DNA from 2 places in the Mycolicibacterium celeriflavum genome. Region 2 is predicted to be linked to the other one. Evidence: predicted binding sites of a transcription regulator. Region 2 holds the regulator's gene; the other holds the start of a gene.
What was found. The regulator LexA, encoded in region 2, represses DNA repair genes until DNA is damaged. The targets are predictions, from matches to a motif close to CGAACANNTGTTCG.
Positions count from the first base shown of each region.

Region 1: G6N18_RS02935 (HNH endonuclease signature motif containing protein) is a predicted target of LexA. The motif match lies at 1,333-1,346, and genes of this name have one in related genera.

Region 1 covers NZ_AP022591.1:635,403-638,812, forward strand. The annotation lists gene G6N18_RS02925 (SDR family oxidoreductase) at 1-676, opposite strand, end outside; gene G6N18_RS02930 (nuclear transport factor 2 family protein) at 681-1,163, opposite strand; gene G6N18_RS02935 (HNH endonuclease signature motif containing protein) at 1,351-2,790, shown strand; gene G6N18_RS02940 (acyl-CoA dehydrogenase family protein) at 2,877-3,410, opposite strand, start outside.
Region 2 covers NZ_AP022591.1:1,381,926-1,385,335, reverse strand. The annotation lists gene G6N18_RS06710 (LGFP repeat-containing protein) at 1-1,364, shown strand, start outside; gene lexA (transcriptional repressor LexA) at 1,361-2,056, opposite strand; gene G6N18_RS06700 (LysM peptidoglycan-binding domain-containing protein) at 2,264-2,716, shown strand; gene nrdR (transcriptional regulator NrdR) at 2,876-3,346, shown strand; gene G6N18_RS06690 (PhzF family protein) at 3,366-3,410, opposite strand, start outside.

The DNA.
Region 1 (3,410 bases), 750 kb from region 2:
TCGCCTCGGCCTTGATGTCCATCATGGCCGACCGCTGCGACTCGGCCGCCCGGACATCACCACCGTCGACGCCGCCCGCCGCATCGAAGATGTTCGACTTCACGGCCCCGGGCAGCACCGCCTGAACATGGATCCGGTCGGCGTGACCGGCCGATTCCACTTCCAGGCGTAGGCATTCGGTGAGTGCGAGCACCGCATGCTTGCTCATGATGTACGGCGCCTGCAACGGCACGGCCGCCACGCCACCGATCGACGACAGATTCCACACCCACGACGGTGTGTCGGCAGCCAGCATGTGCGGCAGGAACGCGCGCACCCCGTAGAACACGCCGCTGATGTTGATCGCCACCAACCGATCCCAATTGGCGACGGGCGTGTCCCACAGGTAGCCGAACTGCTCCACGCCGGCGTTGTTGACCAACAACCGCACCGGCCCGACCTCGGAGTACACCCGGGCGGCAAGTCTTTCCATGGCATCGGCGTCGCGCACGTCGCACACCATGTCGACCGCGCCGGGCAGTTCGTCGCGAAGGGCGGCGATCGCGGCAGCGTCGATGTCGACCAATACCACCGTCATCGCCAACTCGGCGGCATGGCGGGCCAGACCGGCACCGATCCCGTTACCGGCGCCGGTGATGACCGCAACGCCGCCGGAGAAGGTCTCGCGAGCGGTCACCGAACTAGCTGCCGGATGCTGCGGTCTCGGCGGCGAGTTCGGAGAGCAGCACCGAGTTGGTGGTGTCGAGAACCATCTCCATCTCGGTGAACTCGAGCCCGCTGGCGCCGCGGCGCACCGCGACTTCGGCGACACCGCTGGACACCGCGAACGGCACGAAGTTCGCGATCTGGTTGACGAAGATATAGAAGCGGGCGCGGGTGGCCCCGCCGTCGGTGCCGGTGCGGTGCAGGTTGGTGGCGTGGTGACGCAGCGGGTAGGGGCTCTGCTTGCGGTGGTCGGTGAGCCACTCCATGACGGCGTCGCGGCCGTGCAGTTCGGGCGACATCAGCTCCTCGAATGGGCTTGCACCCGAATCGCTGCGGGTGATGAACCGCATGTCCTCGGCCTTAGCCGCCGCCATCTCGTCGTAGTGCGCCTCGTCGTAGGCGTACCAGTAGGCGGCGATGAACTCCTGCAGTTCGGACAGTGAAATCTCGTTGCTCACCGTTGCAGTGAACCGCCAAAGGCTCTGGGGCGACACCGTGGTGTCCGGTCAGCGGAACGTCGCCACTCACTCGCAACGCTGTCGGCAAGCTCGGCTCCGAAGCGTTGGAACAATTTGCGGCGGCCTCTCATGGAACTTTTCAGAAATACGTCGCGGACTTCTTAAAATTCGCACATATGTTCGAGTCATGAATTCGGAAGCGGTGCAGGCCACAGTTGCCGCGCTGCGCGCCGCATACGACGAACTGGCCGCGTTGCCCATCGAGGCGCTCACCAAGTCTGACCTGATCGACGCGCTCGACGAACTCGAAACCCTCGGCTGCCGCCTGCCGGCGCAGAGCCATCGCATGTTGGCGCGTCTGCAAACCGAGACCACCGCCACCGAAATGGGGGCCAAGTCTTGGCGCGACGTGCTGGCGATCCGGTGGCGCATCTCGACCAGCGAGGCTGGCCGCCGGCTCGACGAGGCCGCCCAGTTGGCGCCACGCCGCACACTGACCGGTGAACCGCTCGAGCCGGAGTTGCCCTGCACCGCGCTAGCCCAAGCCCACGGGTCGATCAACCGCGAGCATGTCAAGGTCGTGTGCGAGGCGATGGAGCGCATCCCGGCCGCCGTCGACGCTCACACCCGCGCCCAGATCGAAGTCGATCTGGTGCGCACCGCGATCGGCGTGGGACCGAAGGAATTGAAGGACAACGCCGAGCGCATCTTGTTCCTGCTCGACCAGGATGGTCCCGAACCCGATGACACCGAGCGCGCGCGGCGTCGCGGCGTGTCGAAGGGACCGCAGGGATCCGACAAGATGGTCCCGTTCAGAGGCAATCTGACTCCCGAAGCTTGGGCGATATATGAGGCGATCTTCGCGAAGTGGGCGGCGCCGGGCATGTGCAACCCTGACGACGAGCAGCCCTGCGTTTCGGGTACGCCGACACAGGCCCAGATCGATAACGACCGCCGCAGTCTGGCGCAGCGTCAGCACGACGCGCTGGTCGCGGTCGGGCGCAGCGTGCTGGAAAGCGGTGAGTTGGGCCAGCACAACGGGTTACCGGCCGCGATCATCGTCCGCACCACACTGCAGGAATTGGAGAGCCGGGCTGGAGTTGGCGTCACCGGTGGGGGCACCGTCATCCCCATCGCCGACGTGATCCGGATGGCCGCACACGCCAACCATTACCTGGCGGTGTTCGACAAGGCGACCGGGTCGGCGCTGGACTTGTTTCGCGCTCGGCGCGTGGCCTCGCCGGCTCAGCGGATCGTGCTCATCGCCCGCGACGGCGGCTGCACGAAGCCGGGCTGCACCGTGCCCGCCTATGGTTGCCAAGCCCATCACGCGGATCGCGACTGGGCCGACGACGGACAAACAAATGTCGACGAACTCGGTTTGGCGTGTGGTCCCGATAACCGCATGGTCGGCCCAGGCGGTTGGCAAACACGGATCAACGAAGACAACGACGTCGAGTGGATCCCACCCCCACAGCTCGACACAGGGCAAGCCCGCGTCAACGAATACCATCGGCCCGAGCGTCTTCACCGACCGCCCGACGACATAACCGACGAAGTCGTCGACGGACGGACCTCGAACGGCGACAACGAAGGTCGGGCAGGACCGACACCCGACGCCGCGTGACAACGCCGCGATCGGTATAGACAGCCGATTGGGGCTCGAGTACTTGCTGTGATGGGCGCGCGTTCCGCTGACCTTGATTCGTCGAGTCAGCCGGTGACCAGGTTCCACAGACCGGACGCGCCCGCCGCCAGCGCTGCGTCGGTCACCCGCTGGTCCCAGTACCGGACTGAACCGAACTCCGAGCGCCAGGCCAGCGCCGCCCGGGTGAACTCGTGCAACCGGTGCTCCTGCGTGGTGCCAATCGCGCCGTGCACCTGGTGCGCGTTGCGCACCACGACCGACGTCGCATGTCCGGCGCACGAACGGGCCGCGGCGACACGGAACTCGAGGCTTTGTCCCGACCAGTCGGTGCTCACGGCCGTCGTCAGTGCGGCCTCGGTCGCCGCCCGAGCAAGTGCGGCCTCGGCGGCGAGATCGGCGATCAGATGCTGCACGGCCTGGAAGCGGGCCAACGGGCGACCGAACTGAACACGCGACGTCGCATGCTCGACGGACAGCTGCACTATCCGATCGAGCGCCGCGCACACCTGAATCGCCCGCACGAGTGCCGACTTCAGCCACAGCTGAGTGACGAGGTCCGCGGGCACGGATGTCCCGTCCAGGATCGAGACGTCGGCGGT
Region 2 (3,410 bases):
CGCTTGGCGCCGCGGAAGGACCGCCGTATCAGATCGGCGAGGACGGCCTCGGGCAGAACTTCGCCGGCGGCAAGATCTTCTACAGCCCGGCCACCGGCGCGCGGGTGGTCACGGGCCAGGTTCTCGCCAAGTACGAAAGTCTGGGCGGGCCCGAGGGAGAGCTCGGGCTTCCGGTGTCCAGCGAGGCCGACGGAGGACTACCCACCGCAAGTCGCGTGGCGAGGTTCGCCGCCGAAGACAAGCCGGTGATCTTCTGGACGCCGGACCATGGCGCGGTCCTGGTGCGCGGCGCGATGAGCGCAGCCTGGGACAAGCTCGACGGCGCCGAGGGCAAGCTGGGCGCACCGGTGGCCGATCAGACCGAGAAGGGCGATGTCGTCACGCAGCGGTTCACCGGCGGGGTGGTCTCCTGGGACCGGTCGTCCGGCGAATTCAGCACCGAGCCGGCCAATCTGGCGGCCGGGTTGGCCGGCCTCGAGGTGCCCGCCCAGCAGACCCCCGAAACACCCGGCGCGCCACAGGCCTCGGACTCCGCCGGCGACAACGGCTGGTTCCAGTGGAGTTGGTGGTGGCTGCTGGCGATCGTCCCGGTGCTCGTGCTCGTCGCCCTGGTGGCGTTCGCGGCCATGCGCAACCGCCGCCGCGGTGCCGACGATCATCCCGGCTTCGACGACGACTACGGCCGGTACGGCGGCGACGGCGAGCAGGTCTACAGCACGGTGGGGGCGGGGGAGCAGGCGTCCAGCGGTGGCGACTACTCGGCGGCGATGTTCGGCGACCGCTATGCCAGCGAAGGGCTTGGGGCGCTCTCGCCGCCGGGGGAGCCCGCCAGCTCGGCTGTCGACCCCTGGGGAGCGGCGCAACGCGGTGACGATGCGGCAGCGCCGGACCACATCGACGAGGGCCTTGGCGAACGGACTGACGAGCCAGAGGAGAACCCGGACAACGTCGATACAGCGCCGACGCTGATACCGACGGCCGTCGAGCGCGATACGACCGGTGGACCGATCGAGGGCGAGACCTCCGCCGAGCCCGATACATTCGCCGAACCAGTCGAACACGAACCCGAACCGGAACCGGAACCCGAACCGGAACCGGAACCGGAACCCTTCCAACGGGATGCACTGACCGACACCGGCCGTCACGCCAAGATCATCGTCGACGAACCGGAAGTGCCGAGTCCCGCGTTCCGCCTACCGCTTGGCGGTTCCGACGAGGCGCCCCAGGGATACGCGATCAAGGCCGACACCCAGTCCGGCCGGTACTGGTTGCCCGGCACCGCCGGCTACGACGAGGTGCGCGCCGAAATCTGGTTCTCCAGCGAGGACTTCGCGCGCACGAACGGTTTCGTCAAAGCCGACTAGATCTTCCGGATGACGGTGACGACCTTGCCGAGCACCGCGGCGTCGTTACCCGGGATCGGATCGAAGGCCGGGTTGTGCGGCATCAGCCACACCTGACCACGCGTGCGTTTGAACGTCTTGACCGTGGCCTCACCGTCGATCATCGCGGCCACGATGTCGCCGTTGTCTGCGACGTTCTGCTGACGCACGACCACCCAGTCGCCGTCGCAGATCGCCGCGTCGACCATCGAGTCGCCGACGACTTTCAGCAGGAAGAGCGAGCCCTCACCGACCAGCTCGCGCGGCAGCGGGAACACGTCCTCGACAGCCTCTTCGGCGAGGATCGGCCCACCGGCGGCGATCCGCCCGAGCACGGGCACGAACATCGGCTCCGGTAGCGCGTCGGAGCCCGCGACATCGGTGGCGACGATCGCGGTCACTGCCTCGTCGGCACCACGCACGTCGACGGCGCGCGGGCGGTTGGGGTCACGCCGCAGGTAACCCTTCCGCTCCAGGGTGCGCAGTTGGTGCGCCACCGATGATGTAGAAGTCAGCCCGACCGCGTTGCCGATCTCCCTGATGCTCGGGGGATAGCCGCGTGTTGTGACCGATGACCGGATCACATCGAGAATTGTGCGTTGGCGTTCGGTGAGCCCAGGGTCAAGTGCCCGCCCCCCGCCGGTGCCGTCCGGAGTACCGCTGCTGGAGTCCATGACGCCGAATGTAACCCTCAGCACCCGATTAATCAAACATGTGTTCGAGGTGTGTCGGCTGCCGAAGTCGTGCGCAGCACGACGGATCTTTCTGTCGGTGGGGTGCTTTATCGTCTGCAACAGTTCGATCACATGTTCTATAAATCGAACGCATGAGCGAGTATGTTCGAACACAAGAGCGAAAGCAGCGGACCGGAAGGCATCACGATGACGATTCTCGAAACCCCGGAAGTTCAGGCCCCGCCGACGGCCAGGCCCCGTATCAGGCCTGCCTACGATCGCAGGCGGTCGCGGTCCACTTGCCCTGGCGGAGCATCGGTGCGTTACAGCGGTACAGGCGTGCTGATGTCGCGCGCGTCGCACCGCCGGCGGCCGATCACCCCGGGCACCACGGTGCTGCTCGCGTTGGTGGCCGCTGGGATCACGGTTTGGCTCGGCCTGGTCGCACAGTTCGGCGGCGTGGTCGGCACCAGCCCGGCCGCCGTTCCGGATCGGCTCGCGGTGGTTCAGGTGCAGAGCGGAGAGAGCCTGCACCAGGTGGCGCAGCGGGTGGCGCCCGACGCCCCAGTGGGTCAGGTGGCGGACCGGATTCGCGAGCTCAACCAGCTCGACTCGGCTGCACTGGATGCCGGGCAGACGCTCATCGCCCCGGTCGGCTGACCGTCGGCCGGCTCGCGGAAGGCCTGCCGCGCAATCGTGTTCACCGAAAGATCGTCGGCCTACGTGCCGATCGCCCCGGTCATGGGCTTCCGGAACGTGCCGCAGGTACGCTCAGAGAGGTTCGAGTTGGTCGTTTGTTGGCGCGGCGAAGGAGCGGTGATGCACTGTCCGTTCTGTCGTCACCCCGATTCACGAGTGGTCGACTCGCGTGAAACCGACGAAGGCCAGGCGATCCGACGGCGCCGTTCCTGTCCCGAATGCGGAAGGCGGTTCACCACGGTGGAGACCGCGGTGCTGGCTGTCGTCAAACGCAGCGGTGTCACCGAGCCGTTCAGCCGCGAAAAGGTGATCAAAGGCGTACGTCGAGCCTGTCAGGGTCGGCAGGTCGACGACGATGCGCTGAATCTGCTGGCGCAGCAGGTCGAGGACAGTGTGCGCGCCGCCGGTTCACCCGAGGTGCCCAGCCATGAGGTCGGCCTGGCCATTCTGGGGCCGCTGCGGGACCTCGACGAAGTGGCGTACCTTCGGTTCGCGTCGGTATACCGCGGGTTCACCTCGGCGGAGGACTTCGAGCGCGAAATCGAGGCACTGCGCGCGCACCGCAATTCACCGCAGCCGACCGCCAGCTGAGCGGCCGCGGAGGCGAAACTCAATCGATCTGCTTGACGCCGTCACTGACGACGCGGCCGGCGAT